Regions from separate parts of the Streptomyces yongxingensis genome, predicted to be linked through region 1. Evidence: riboswitches for the same ligand, from Rfam matches in the RefSeq annotation. Region 1 holds a riboswitch; the other holds the start of a gene.
What was found. A riboswitch is a leader RNA that binds a small molecule or an ion and turns the genes downstream of it on or off. The one in region 1 is predicted to bind cobalamin.

Region 1 (6,948 bases):
TCGGCGTCGGCACCCAGGACGGTCTGGCGGTGCTGGAGCTGCACGACGAGGGTCCGGGGATGTCCGAGGAGCAGGCCGCCCGCGCCTTCGACCGCTTCTACCGCGCGGATGACGCCCGCGGCCGCACCCGGAGCGGAGGCGCGGGGCTCGGCCTCGCCATCGTCACTCCCTGGTGACGGCCCACCACGGCCGGGTGGAGGTGCACACGGCCCCGGCCGAGGGCGCCACCTTCCGCGTCCTGCTCCCCCTGGACGACTGAGCCCCCGCACAGCGTCCGACGCGTCCGGCTCAGTGCACCTTCGCCAGCCCGCTTCCGATGGTGGAGAGCAGGGTCTCGCCGCAGTCGGCCGAGGTGTCCGCCGCCCAGCACACATAGCCGTCGGGGCGGATCAGCAGGGCGGCGGCGCCCAGATCGTCGGCGCAGGTGGCCCGGACGAGGTCGACGCGTGGCGGGAGCCGGAGGCCCTCCGGGACGGCTCCGGCCAGATCGAGCAGAACGGAGTGGCCCGAGCCGAACAGCGCCGACAGCCGGGTGACACCGGCCTCGGTGACCAGGTCGGCGTCCGGTACGCGCTGCCCGGTGAGGGGATGCTCGCCGGGCAGCTCGTAGCGCAGCGAGAGACCGGACATCAGTCCCGCGAGGTGGCGGTTGGCATCGGGCAGGCGCAGCAGGTCGATGAAGATGTCGCGCAGTGCGGCCACGTCCTCGCTCGGATTCGTGTCCGCCAGGACCCGCTGCGCCGCCGTGTGATGCAGGACCCGGGCCGCGGCCGGGTGCCGTTCGGCGTGATAGCTGTCCAGGAGGCCGCTCGGCGCCCGGTCCTGGATGACCGCGGCCAGTTTCCAACCGAGGTTGAACGCGTCCTGCATACCGAGATTGAGCCCCTGGGCGCCCAGCGGCGAATGGATATGGGCGGCGTCGCCCGCGAACAGCACGCGACCCACGCGGTACTGCTCCAACTGTCGCGTGGCATCGCTGAAGCGCGAGGAGTTGACCACGTCCCCCAGGGTGGTCTCCTCGCCGTACACCTCCCGCAGCGCGGTGGCGATCTCCTCATGGGTGACGGGGAGGTCGCGGGCGGTATATGCCTGGTCCGCGCGCCCGAAGGTGAAGCGGTAGAGGTCGCCGTCGACCGGGACCAGCATGGCCCAGTAGTCGCCTGCGCGACGGGTCAGGGTGCTGATGTGCGCCATCCGCTTCGGCACCAGTGAGGACGCCGCGGTCAGCCGGATGTCGGTCAGTACCGCCTGATGAGTCCCGGCCCGCCCGGGGAACGGCAACTCGAGCAGTTTGCGCACCGTGCTGTGGCCGCCGTCGCACGCCACCAGATAGCGCGCCCGCACCTCCAGGCCGTCCGCCGTCACGGCCACGCCGTCCTCGCCCCCCTCGACCTTCGAGACGGCGGTGGAGCGCAGAACCCGCGCGCCCGCGGCGATCGCCCGCTCCTCGAGCACCTCCTCGATCTTCCACTGGGGAATGGCGATCGGGCCGTTGTGCCGGGTCTGCCAGGGGGTGCAGTCCAAGGGCACGGGCAGCAGCGCGAAGTTCCCGCCCACCGGGTCACGCGGAATGGCCCGCCGCAGCATCGGCTCCAAAAGCCCGCGCGACTCCAGCAGTTCGGCCGTACGGGGCTGGATCGCACCGCCCTTCACCTGCTCGATGCGCTGGTCCAGCTTCTCCAGCACCAGGGTCCGGGCCCCGGCCAGCGCCAGTTCGTACGCCAGCATCAGCCCGGTCGGGCCGGCGCCCGCGATGACGACGTCGGTCGTGTACTCCGTCGTGTCCGTCTTCTCCGCCTTCTCCGTCGACATTGCCACTCCTCCTCGATTTCTCGCCTCGGTCTATATGTATACCAGGTGCAGAAATCTCCTGGGGGCAATACTCTGCTACGGTGGACGTCGTGGACGGCAAGCCAGGGCTACGGGAGCGGAAGAAGCAGCGGACCCACGCCGCGATCTCCAAGGCGGCGATCAGGCTCTTCCTCGAACACGGCTTCAACCAGGTCTCGGTGGCCCAGGTGGCCGAGGCGGCCGAGGTGTCCAAGCGCACGCTCTTCGCCTACTTCCCGGCGAAGGAAGACCTCGTCGTGCACCGCCTCGCCGACCACGAGACCGAAAGCGCCCGCGTCGTACGGGCCCGCCCGCCCCGTACCGCCCCGCTGACCGCACTGCGCGAGCACTTCCTCAAGGGCCTGCGCGAACGGGACCCGATCACCGGCCTCAACGACCATCCCCAGATCCTCAAGCTCACCCGGATGATCCTCGACACCCCCTCGCTGGTGGCCCGGATGGAGCGGTTCAAGGCCGGTGCCGAACGCGCGCTCGCGCAGGCGCTGCGGGAGACGGCGGACACCCCGGAGCTCACCGCGCGGCTGGCCGCCGTCCAAATCGTCGCGGTCCAGTGGTCACTGGCGCAGGACAACACCGAACGCGTGACATACGGGGAGCCGGCCGACGAGCGCTACGCGGGCGCGGTGGCCGACGCGGAGCACGCGTTCGCGCTGCTGGAGAACGGATTGCGGCACCTGCCCACGCGGACGTGACTCCAGGCGCCCCGCACGGGTGCCTCCGGGGCCGCGGTTCGGGGGATCGGACGTGCCCTCACCACGCGAGAGGGCCCCCGGACGGTTCCGCGGGCCCTCGTGCGTCTCGGCATGGTCAGTCAGTTCGGGGCGGCCGCCATCGCCCGGCTCTCATCGGCCTTCGCGGGCTTGGGGTTCAGCATCCGCTCGGCGAGTTCGCCGAAGAGGAGACCGAAGCCACCCCACAGGATCACCTGCATGGCGAGGGCGGACAGCCGGAACCGCCACAGGACGGTGGCCGGGAAGTCCGCCGGGACCTCGTTGACGACGGGCAGGAAGGCGTACGCCGGCCCGATGACGACGGCGAAGGCGGCCACCGCGGCGACGGTGGCGTACCAGGTGCCCAGCTTCGGGGCGAGCCGCTTGCCGAGGATGGTGGCGGCGATCGCGAGCAGCACGCTGAGCACCATCATCAGGAAGTACAGCGTCGTCCGCTTGCCGATGGTGTCGCCGTTGCCGACGGCGGGCGGGTTGGCCGGGTACTTCAGGAACGGCACGACATAGACCGCGAGCAGCGCACAGCCGGACAGCAGCAGTGCGGTGGCCCGCGGGGTGAATCGGCCGACGCGGCCGAGGGCGACGCAGTAGGCGAGGGCGGCGATGCCGCCGAACGCGATCCCGTAGATCAGCACACCGGTGGCCAGGCCGGCGGTGGACTGAAGACCGCGGGAGACGATCTCGACCTCGTGCTCGTGCTCGTGCGCGGGGGCGTGGGCCTCCTCGAAGCCGATCGCGCGGTCGACGTTCGGCTCACCGAGGAAATAGGCGGCGATCAGGGCGAGCACACCGGCACCAAGACCGGCGAGCATGCCCCGCACCAGCAGGTTTCTTACTGTTGCGGAGTTCATGGGCGTGCCGCGTCCCTCGCGTCAGTGGCAGGGGAAGCCGAGCAGATGACGGGCGTCATGCACCCACTCGTGGACGCCCTCGCCGGAGACGACCGCGGTGGCGCCCTGCTCGGCGCCGACGAAGTACAGCAGGACCAGCATCAGGATGCCGAAGAAGACGGCCCAGGGAGCTATCGCCTTCAGCGGCAGCGTGGCGGGAAGGGCGGGAGTGGTGGCTGTCGGCTGCGCGACATGCTGCGCCATGACAGTGGCCTCCTAAGGGAGTTCGCGTCCCATCTCGGTGGTGCACAGGACGATGGCCGCGGGTCTGACTCACGGGACGTCCCCTTCGGATACGTCTCGTTCACAGTGGCGCGACCGTGCCGGATTCCCACCGGCTTCCGTCAGGCCATCGTCGATATCGCACCGACGGTACCGCGTGTCGGATGCCTGGCCAAGACCGCCCACCTGGTGAGACGCCGGCAGCCACGCGCCGCCTGTCACCAATGTCCCGGACAACCCGCCTACAGTCGCGGTATGCGCATCGTCTCCCTGCTGCCCGCCGCGACCGACATCGTCGCCGAACTCGGACTCGCCGAGCACTTGGCCGGCCGGACCCACGAATGCGACTGGCCGCCGGAAGCGGTGGCGGACATCCCCGTGGTGACCGCCACCGGCCTCGACCAGGACGCCCTCACCAGCCGGGAGATCTCCGACGCGGTCGGCGGCGCGACACACTCCGGGTCGTCGCTCTACACCCTCGACACCGAGGCGCTGGCGGCCGTGCGCCCCGATGTGGTGCTCACTCAGGACCTGTGCGAGGTGTGCGCCGTGTCGTACCGGAAGGTGAGCCGGGCCGTCCGGGCGCTGGACGCCGGCACCCGCGTCCTCAGCCTGGATCCGCGCACGCTCGACGATGTGCTGGACTGCCTGGTGACAGTGGGCGAGCTGCTCGGCGTGCGCGAGCGCGCCGAGCGGCGCCGGGCCGAGCTGCGCGACCGCCTCGACCGGATCCGTCGGGCGGTGGCGGGCCGGGCCCGGCCGCGGGTCGTGGCGATCGAATGGCTCGACCCGCTGTGGCCCGCCGGACACTGGGTCCCCGACCAGATCGCCACCGCCGGAGGCGAACCGCTGCTCGCCGCGTCCGGTCAGCACACCAGCCCGATGACCTGGGAGGCGGTGCGCGCCGCCCGGCCGGAGGTGGTGCTGGTCCTGCCGTGCGGCTTCCCGCCCGAGCGGACCCTGCGGGAGACGGACCTGCTCACCCGCCTGCCGGGCTGGACCGACCTCCCCGCCGTACGGGCCGGGAGTGTCTGGGTGCTGGACGGCCCGGCCTACTTCAACCGCCCCGGCCCGCGCGTGGTGCGCGGAGCCGAGGTGCTGGCCCACGTCCTGCACGGCGTACGGGCCGGGGACGAGGTGACGGCGGCCGAGGCTCTCCCGTTCCCGGACCGGTCGTCCTGACCTGCCGTCCGCCGCACCCTGGCTCGTCCTCGCCGCCGTCCCGGCCCCGGCGGTGACCCCGCTGCCCCGCCGCCCGCGGCGGACCGGGTCCCCTGACCTCAGCCGGCGGGGGTCAGCCGCACGGTGAGGATCTGGAACGGCCTTAGCGCCACGGCCAGTTGGCCCGCACCGAGCGCCGAGACCTCCGCGGGCCGCTCGGCCGACGGACGCTCCAGCAGGTCCGTGACCTGGGCCCGGCCGAGCGGGAATCCCGTGCGCAGCACCGCCCGCGCCCGGCCGCCCAGCGACTCGTACAGCCGCACCACCACATCGCCCGATCCGTCGTCGGCCAGCTTGACCGCCTCGACGGTCACCGCCGGATGGTCGCTGGTGATCACGGGGGCCGCCGGGGTCGCGGCGCCGACGCGCAGCGGCAGGTTCAGCGCGTACCCCTCCGCGATGGCGTCCTCGACCGTCGCGCCCGGCAGCAGCGCGTAGGTGAAGCGGTGCTTGCCCTGGTCGGCTTCCGGGTCGGGCACGCGCGGCGCGCGCACCAGGGAGAGGCGGACCGTCGTGGTCGTCCCGCCGTCCGACTCCCGTGTGGTGCGCGAGACGTCGTGGCCGTAGGTGGCGTCGTTGAGCACCGCGACCCCGTAGCCCGGCTCCCCGATGTGCACCCAGCGGTGGCCGTACACCTCGAAACGGGCCGCCTCCCAGCTCGTGTTGGTGTGGGTGGGGCGCTGCACATGGCCGAACTGGATCTCGGCGCGGGAGTGGTCGGCCCGCACATCGACCGGGAAGGCGGCCTTGAGGATCTTCTCCGCCTCGTGCCAGTCGATCTCCGTCTCGATGTCGACACGACGGCTGCCCGCCCGGACCACGATGGTCTGCGCGATCCGCGAGCCCTTGCCGAAGGCGCGCTCCACGCGCAGCGCCCCCAGCAGCGGGCCGTCCTCGGCCACCGTGATGGACTCGGCGTCGGTGAGGTCCGTGTAGCGGTTCCGGTAGTGCTTGTCGATGTCCCAGGCGTCCCAGTAGTTGGGCAGGTCGCTGTGGAGGCGGAGCAGGTTGCCCGCCGCGTCCGGCGCGAGCACCTCGCGGTCGGCCGCCAGGTCGCGTACGGACGCGATGGTGCCGTCGTCCGCGAGCTCCACCCGCACCAGGCCGTTGTCCAGCACCCGGCCGTCGACGGTGACCGGACGCGGGGGCGTCCCGCGCGGGACGAGCGGCGCGCTGCCGTTCGCCGGGACCCGCGTCCACACGGCCACCGAACCGTCCGCGAGCCGCTGCCCGTCCGTCAGCCCCTGCCCCTTTGCGGCGACCTCCGCCGGCACCGTGACGACCTCGGCGCGGTCGCGAGGGCTGGTGTTGAACACGGCGGCCGACCCGTCACCGGTCGCGGCCAGGGCATCGAGCGCCCGCTCGGTGAGCTGCCGCACCTCCGCCGCCACCCGCGCGTACTCGGCCTCGGCCTCGCGGTGCACCCAGGCGATCGACGACCCGGGCAGGATGTCGTGGAACTGGTGCAGCAGCACCGTCTTCCACAGCCGGTCCAGCTCCGGCAGCGGATAGCGGTAGTCCGGCGCGTGCAGCGCGGCCGTCGTGGCCCACAACTCGGCCTCGCGCAGCAGGTGTTCGCTGCGCCGATTGCCCTGCTTGGTGCGGGCCTGTGAGGTGTACGTGGCGCGGTGCAGCTCCAGATACAGCTCCCCGGACCACACCTGGTCCTTCGGGACCTCCTCGCTCGCCTCCGCGAAGAACACGTCCGGGTGCTCGATCCTCACCCTCGCCGAGCCCTCCAGGTCGGCGAGGCGGCGGGCGCGCTCCATCATCTCGCGGGTGGGGCCGCCACCGCCGTCGCCGTGCCCGAACGGGGCGAGCGAGCGGGTGCCCACGCCCTTGTCCTGGTAGTTGCGCACCGCGTGCGCCATCTCCTTGCCGGAGAACTCGGCGTTGTAGGTGTCCACCGGCGGGAAGTGGGTGAAGATGCGGGTGCCGTCGATGCCCTCCCACCAGAAGGAGTGGTGGGGAAGCTTGTTGGTCTGGTTCCACGAGAGCTTCTGGGTGAGGAACCACTCGTTGCCGGCGAGCTTCGC
Region 2 (6,948 bases), 880 kb from region 1:
GCGCCGATCGTGGCCGGGATCGCCACGCTGGCCGCCACCCGGCTCACCTACCGGCTCGGCCGCGACCGCTCCCCCGAGGACACCGCGAAGGGCTACCGCGCGGGGCAGATCGCCTCGGCCGCCCTGGTCTCCCTGGCCCACGGCACCAACGACGCCCAGAAGACGATGGGCGTGATCACCCTGGCGCTGGTCACCGGGAACGTGGTGGCGCCCGACTCCGACCCGCCGCTGTGGGTCATCGTCTCGGCGGGCCTGGCCATCGCGCTCGGCACCTACCTGGGCGGCTGGCGCATCATCCGCACCATGGGCAAGGGCATCACCGACATCCAGCCGCCGCAGGGCTTCGCCGCCCAGACCGGCGCCGCGACCGTCATCCTCGCCTCCTCCCACATCGGCTTCGCGCTGTCCACCACCCAGGTCTGCTCCGGCGCCGTCATGGGCGCGGGTGTCGGCCGTAAGGGCGCCGTGGTGCGCTGGTCGACCGCGGGCCGCATGGTGGTCGCCTGGGTGCTGACCCTCCCGGCCGCGGGTCTGGTGGCGGGCGCCGCCGCGCTCCTGGCCGACCAGGGGAACGCGGGAATCACGGCGGTGGCCGTGCTCGCCGTCCTGGCCTGCGGGGCGATCTGGATGCTGTCGCGCCGCAAGCCCGTGGACCACACCAACGTCAACGAGGTCGGCAGCCAGGAGCCGGTGGGCGCCGTCACGGCCGCCCTGCGGTCCGTGGCCCCGCCGCCCGCCGGTACGGCGAGCGCCGCCCCCGAGGACGGCACCTCGGAGAACACGCCCGAGCAGATCCCCACCCCCGCCGCCGCGAGCAGCAGCACCCGTTAAGGAGCCAGGAAACATGAGCATCGACTGGGCGGCACTCGGCCAGGTCTTCGGCGTCAGCCTCGCGGTGACGGTCGGCATGGTGGGCGTCTTCACCCTGGGCATCGTCGGCACCTCCCGTAAGGCGGCACCGGAGCAGGGCGGCACGGCCGCCACCGTGCCCGGGGGCGCGGTGGGCACTTCCGCGCTCGCGCGCACCGGCGCGTACGCCTGCTTCGCGGTGTGCGCGGCGGTCGTGGCGTACGGCATCTATCTGATCGTCGCCTGAGGACGCCGCTTCCTCGAACCACCCACCGGCCGCCGGATGGTGGCGCTGACCAGCGCCGACCGTCCGGTGGCCGTCCTGTGAGGGGCGGTTGTCTGTGGGGCTCGGCACACTCGGGCGTCATGGGTCATATGCGAGTTGACGGCCATTCGCGGCCCATGGTGGACTTCCCGAGCCAAACGGCGGCAGGAGAGGAAGCCGGTGAGAATCCGGCGCGGTCCCGCCACTGTCACCGGGGAGCACCTTCCCATCGCCTGTATGGGGTCACGGCTCGTCCGTACGGTTCGTCGCGTACGCGGGCTGGAAGACCGGGAAGGCCGCGGATCCGGGAGCCAGGAGACTCTCACCGCCGGTCACGTCGAACCAGGGCGAGGACCCTGAGTGAGGACATACCGCCATGCCCGGCATCGCCACGCCGCCAGCCCTCCCTGTCCGCTCCGGCTCTTCCGGACCCTCCGGCCCTTCTGTCCGGGTATCGCCGCGCCGAGGCGTGACGGCGGCCTGACGGATGCGTGCCGATCACGCCTCGTTCGCGTGCGGCGTGGCCCTCGGCTTCCTCGGCGACCTCGCCACGGGTGATCCGCGCCGCGGCCATCCGGTGGCCGCGTTCGGGCGCGCCGCCGCGGCCGCCGAGCGCCGGCTGTGGCGCGACCACCGGGGCTACGGGGCCCTGCACACCGCGTTGTGCGCGGGCGGCGCGGCCGCCGGTGCCGCGCTGCTGACCCGCGCCGTACGGGGCCGCGGCGGCCGCCGTGGCGCGGAGGTCGCGCTGACCGCCGCCGCCACCTGGGCCGTGCTGGGCGGCACGAGCCTGGGCCGTGAGGCACGGGCCGTCGGCGGGGCGCTGGCCGCCGGGGACCTCGAGGTCGCCCGGGAGCGGCTGCCGCATCTGTGCGGCCGCGATCCGCAGGGGCTGGACGGGCCGCAGATCGCCCGCGCGGTCGTCGAATCGGTCGCCGAGAACACCTCCGACGCGGTCGTGGGCGCGCTGGTGTGGGGCGCCGTGGGCGGCGTGCCGGGGCTCATAGGGTTCCGCGCCGTCAACACCCTGGACGCCATGGTGGGCCACAAGTCTCCGCGCCACCGGCGGTTCGGCTGGGCGGCGGCCCGGCTGGACGATGTGGCCGGCTGGCCCGGTGCGCGCCTTACGGCGGCCCTGGCGACGCTCGCGGGCCCCGATCCGCGCGGTGCGTGGCGCGCCTGGCGGCGCGACGGCCGACGCCATCCGAGCCCCAACGCGGGCCCGGTGGAGGCGTCCTTCGCGGGCGCGCTCGGCGTCCGGCTGGGCGGCACCCTCGCGTACGGCGGCCGGGTCGAGCACCGGCCGGTGCTCAACTCCGGCGGGCGGCCGGTGGAGTCGGCGGACATCGAGCGGGCGATACGGCTGTCGCGGCGCGTCGGCGTCCTGGCGCTCGGGGTGTCCATAGCGGCCCGGCCGGTCCTGAGTGCGTTGACGGGGCGGCCCCGGGCCTTGGGAAGGGGCGGTCGATGAGCGGGATACACGGTAAGGGCGGCACGGACGGTTCCGGGGCACGCGGCGGGGGGCTGCTCGTCGCGGGCACGACCTCCGACGCGGGCAAGAGCGTGGTGACGGCCGGGATCTGCCGGTGGCTCGCCCGTAAGGGCGTCAGCGTGGCGCCCTTCAAGGCGCAGAACATGTCGCTCAACTCCTTCGTCACCCGGGAGGGGGCGGAGATCGGGCGGGCGCAGGCCATGCAGGCGGCCGCCGCGCGCGTCGAGCCGAGCGCGCTGATGAACCCGGTCCTGCTGAAGCCGGGCAGCGACCGCAGCAGCCAAGTGGTGCTGCTGGGCAAGCCCGTGGGCGAGCTGAGCGCGCGCGGGTACTTCGGCGGGCCCGGAGCCCCCTCGCCCGGCGAGCAGCTCTCCGCGGGGCGTGAGGCCCTGCTGGGGACGGTCACGGAGTGCCTGGAGGAGCTGCGGCGCACCCATGACGCGGTGATCTGCGAGGGCGCGGGCAGTCCGGCCGAGATCAATCTGCGCCGCACCGACATCGTCAACATGGGGCTGGCGCGCGCCGCCGGGCTTCCGGTCGTGGTGGTCGGGGACATCGACCGCGGTGGCGTCTTCGCGTCCTTCTTCGGCACGACCGCGCTGCTGTCCGCGGCGGACCAACGGCATGTGGCCGCCTATCTGGTGAACAAGTTCCGCGGCGATGTGAGCCTTCTGGAGCCCGGTCTGGAGATGCTGCGCGACCTCACCGGGCGCCCGACCGTGGGGGTGCTCCCGTTCGCCCACGGACTGGGGATCGACGAGGAGGACGGGCTGCGGGTGTCGCTGCGCGGCGCGGTGCGGGAGAGCGTCGTGGCGCCTCCTTACGGCGCGGACGTCCTGCGGATCGCGGTGGCCGCCGTGCCGCTGATGTCCAACTTCACGGACGTGGACGCGCTGGCGGCCGAGCCGGGCGTGATCGTGCGGTTCGTGGACCGGCCCGAGGAGCTGGCCGACGCCGATCTGGTGGTGCTGCCGGGCACCCGGGGCACCATAAGGGCGCTGGAGTGGCTGCGTGAGCGCGGGCTGGCCGACGCGATCGCCCGGCGGGCCGCCGAGGGCCGTCCGGTGCTGGGCGTCTGCGGCGGCTTCCAGGCGCTCGGGGAGCGCATCGAGGACGAGGTCGAGTCGAAGGCCGGGACGGTCGCCGGGCTCGGGCTGCTGCCGGTGCGGGTGCGGTTCGCGGCCGAGAAGACCCTGGCCCGGCCGGTGGGCGAGGCGCTCGGCGAGCGGGTGGAGGGCTACGAGATCCACCACGGGGTCGCCGAGCTGCTGGACGGGGCCGAGGAGCCCTTCCTGGACGGCTGCCGGGTGGGCTCGGTGTGGGGCACGCACTGGCACGGCTCGCTGGAGAGCGACGGCTTCCGGCGGGCGTTTCTGCGGCGGGTGGCCACCGCGGCGGGCCGGGCGTTCGTACCGGCGCCGGACACCCGCTTCGGCGAGCTGCGCGAGGAGCAGCTCGACCGCCTCGGCGACCTGATCGAGGAGCACGCCGACACGGACGCGCTGCTGCGGCTCATCGAGGAGGGCGTCCCGGAGGGGCTGCCGTTCGTCCCCCCGGGGGTGCCAGGGGCGATGACGTGACGAACCCCCGCCCCCACACCGGACCGCTCCGCCCACGCACCCCAGGAGGTATCGCCGCGTGACCACCACCTACCCCTTCAGCGCGATCGTCGGCATGGACGGCCTGCGGCTCGCCCTGCTCCTCAACGCCGTCTCGCCCGCCGTGGGCGGTGTCCTGGTGCGCGGCGAGAAGGGCACGGCCAAGAGCACCGCCGTAAGAGCGATCGCCTCGCTGCTGCCCGAGGTGGACGTGGTGGCCGGGTGCCGGTTCTCCTGCGATCCGGCCGCGCCCGACCCGTCCTGCCCGGACGGGCCCCATGAGCCGGGCACGGGCGAGGCGCGCCCCGCGCGGATGGTCGAACTCCCTGTGGGCGCCTCCGAGGACCGGCTGGTGGGCGCGCTCGACATCGAGCGGGCGCTGTCGGACGGCGTGAAGGCGTTCGAGCCCGGGCTCCTCGCGGACGCCCACCGCGGGGTGCTCTACGTCGACGAGGTCAATCTGCTCCACGACCACCTGATCGACCTGCTGCTCGACGCGGCCGCCATGGGCGCCTCCTATGTGGAGCGCGAGGGGGTGTCCGTACGGCACGCGGCGCGCTTCCTCCTGGTGGGCACCATGAACCCCGAAGAGGGCGAGCTGCGGCCGCAGTTGCTGGACCGCTTCGGTCTCACGGTGGAGGTCGCGGCGTCCCGCGACACCGAGGAGCGGGTCGAGGTGGTGCGGCGGCGGCTGGCGTACGACGAGGACCCCGAGGGGTTCGCGGCGCGCTGGGCGGCGGACGAGGAGGCCCTGCGGGAGCGCATCGCGACGGCCCGCGCCCTGCTGCCGCGGGTGGCTCTCGGCGACCGCGCGCTGCGGCAGATCGCGGCGGTGTGCGCCGGGTTCGAGGTGGACGGGATGCGCGCGGACATCGTGACGGCCCGTACCGCGACCGCGCTGGCCGCCTGGGCGGGGCGCACCGACGTCAGGACCGAGGACGTACGGGGGGCGGCGCTGCTGTCGCTCCCCCACCGCCGGCGGCGGGCGCCGTTCGACGCACCGGGGCTCGACGAGGACAAACTGGACGAGATCCTGCGGCGGTTCGAGGAGGACGACCCGGAGCCGGACCCGGACCCGGGCCCCGAGGACGGGCCGGGCGGCTCCGGACCGGACGACCCGGGCGGCCCCGAAGGCGGACCGCAGGAGGGCGCGGGCGACGGGACACGGGAGCAGCAGGCGCCGCCCGCCGAACCCGGGCCGTCCGTCCCCGACCAGCGCGCGGGTGAGCACGAGGCGGCCGATCGCGAGCCCGACTCCGCCCCGGCCGATCACGACGGCGGGGCGGGCGAAGCGGACGGCGGTGCGGGCGGGGCCGGCGGTGAGCGGGCGGCCGTGGGCGCCGCCGAACCGTTCCGGACCCGGCGGCTCGACGTCCCCGGCCTGGGCGAGGGCGCCGCAGGGCGTCGCTCGCGCGCCCGCAGCGCGCACGGCCGCACCACCGGAGCGCGCCGCCCGCGGGGGACGCTCTCCGCGCTGCATCTGTCGGCCACCGTCCGGGCGGCCGCCCCGCATCAACTGGCGCGCGGACGGCGCGGGCCCGGGCTGCTGGTGCGCCGGGACGATCTGCGCGAGGCGGTGCGCGAGGGCCGGGAGGGCAATCTCGTGCTGTTCGTGGTGGACGCGTCGGGCTCGATGGCCGCGCGCAAGCGGATGAGCGCGATCAAGGGCGCGGTGCTGTCGCTGCTGCTCGACGCCTACCAACGGCGGGACAAGGTCGGGCTGATCACCTTCCGGGGGGCGGACGCCGCGCTGGCGCTGCCGCCCACCTCGTCGGTGGACGCGGCCGCCGCCCGGCTGGAGCGGCTGCCGACGGGCGGCCGTACGCCGCTGGCGGCCGGGCTGTTGAAGGCCCGGGAGGTGCTGCGGGTGGAGCGGCTGCGGGATCCCGCACGCCGTCCGCTGCTGGTCGTGGTGACCGACGGCCGGGCCACGGAGGCGCGGCGGTCCGGCGGGCCCACGCCGGTCGAGCGGGCCGGGCGCGCGGCGCGGATGCTCGCGGGCGACGGGGTCGCCTCGGTGGTCGTGGACTGCGAGTCGGGGCCGGTGCGGCTGGGGCTCGCGGGCGCGCTCGCCCGCGAACTGCGGGGCACTCCGGTGACACTCGACGAGCTGCGCGCGGACAGCGTGACCGCGCTGGTGCGCGATGTACGAACCGTTTCGAACCCTCGGAGGGCCGCCTGATGCCGCAAGGACAACCGACCGTCGTGCCGGACGACGGGCTGACCACCCGCCAGCGCCGCAACCGTCCGCTGGTGCTCGTCCACACCGGTCAGGGCAAGGGCAAGTCGACCGCGGCGTTCGGGCTGGCGCTGCGGGCGTGGAACCAAAACTGGCCGGTCGGTGTATTCCAGTTTGTAAAGTCCGCGAAATGGCGGGTCGGTGAGGAGCGTGCGCTGCGCGTCCTCGGCGACTCGGGCGAAGGGGGGACCGTCGCATGGCACAAGATGGGCGAGGGCTGGTCGTGGGTCCAGCGCGACATGGCTTCCAGCGAGGAGGCCGCACGCGAGGGCTGGGAGCAGGTCAAGCGCGATCTCGCGGCGGAGACATACCGGCTCTATGTGCTGGACGAGTTCGCGTATCCGATGCACTGGGGCTGGGTGGACCCCGACGAGGTGGTGGCGGTGCTGCGGGACCGGCCCGGGACGCAGCACGTCGTCATCACGGGGCGTAACGCACCGGCGCCGCTTCTGGACTTCGCCGATCTGGTCACCGACATGTCCAAGGTCAAGCATCCGATGGACGC

Region 2: it holds a riboswitch for cobalamin, as region 1 does, so the genes downstream of both, ACZ6TD_RS35380 (cobalamin biosynthesis protein) here and ACZ6TD_RS39130 (CbtB domain-containing protein) in region 1, are expected to answer to the same signal.

What each region holds. Positions count from the first base shown of each region.
Region 1 covers NZ_CM145717.1:9,117,452-9,124,399, reverse strand. Annotated here, with positions in the region: partial or broken gene ACZ6TD_RS39150 (sensor histidine kinase) at 1-259, shown strand, start outside; gene ACZ6TD_RS39145 (FAD-dependent monooxygenase) at 289-1,812, opposite strand; gene ACZ6TD_RS39140 (TetR/AcrR family transcriptional regulator) at 1,902-2,543, shown strand; gene ACZ6TD_RS39135 (CbtA family protein) at 2,663-3,430, opposite strand; gene ACZ6TD_RS39130 (CbtB domain-containing protein) at 3,452-3,673, opposite strand; cobalamin riboswitch at 3,730-3,864, opposite strand; gene ACZ6TD_RS39125 (cobalamin-binding protein) at 3,947-4,873, shown strand; gene ACZ6TD_RS39120 (alpha-mannosidase) at 4,972-6,948, opposite strand, start outside.
Region 2 covers NZ_CM145717.1:8,237,486-8,244,433, reverse strand. Annotated here, with positions in the region: gene ACZ6TD_RS35390 (inorganic phosphate transporter) at 1-831, shown strand, start outside; gene ACZ6TD_RS35385 (hypothetical protein) at 845-1,096, shown strand; cobalamin riboswitch at 1,239-1,455, shown strand; gene ACZ6TD_RS35380 (cobalamin biosynthesis protein) at 1,602-2,585, shown strand; gene ACZ6TD_RS35375 (cobyric acid synthase) at 2,582-4,186, shown strand; gene ACZ6TD_RS35370 (putative cobaltochelatase) at 4,245-6,386, shown strand; gene cobO (cob(I)yrinic acid a,c-diamide adenosyltransferase) at 6,386-6,948, shown strand, end outside.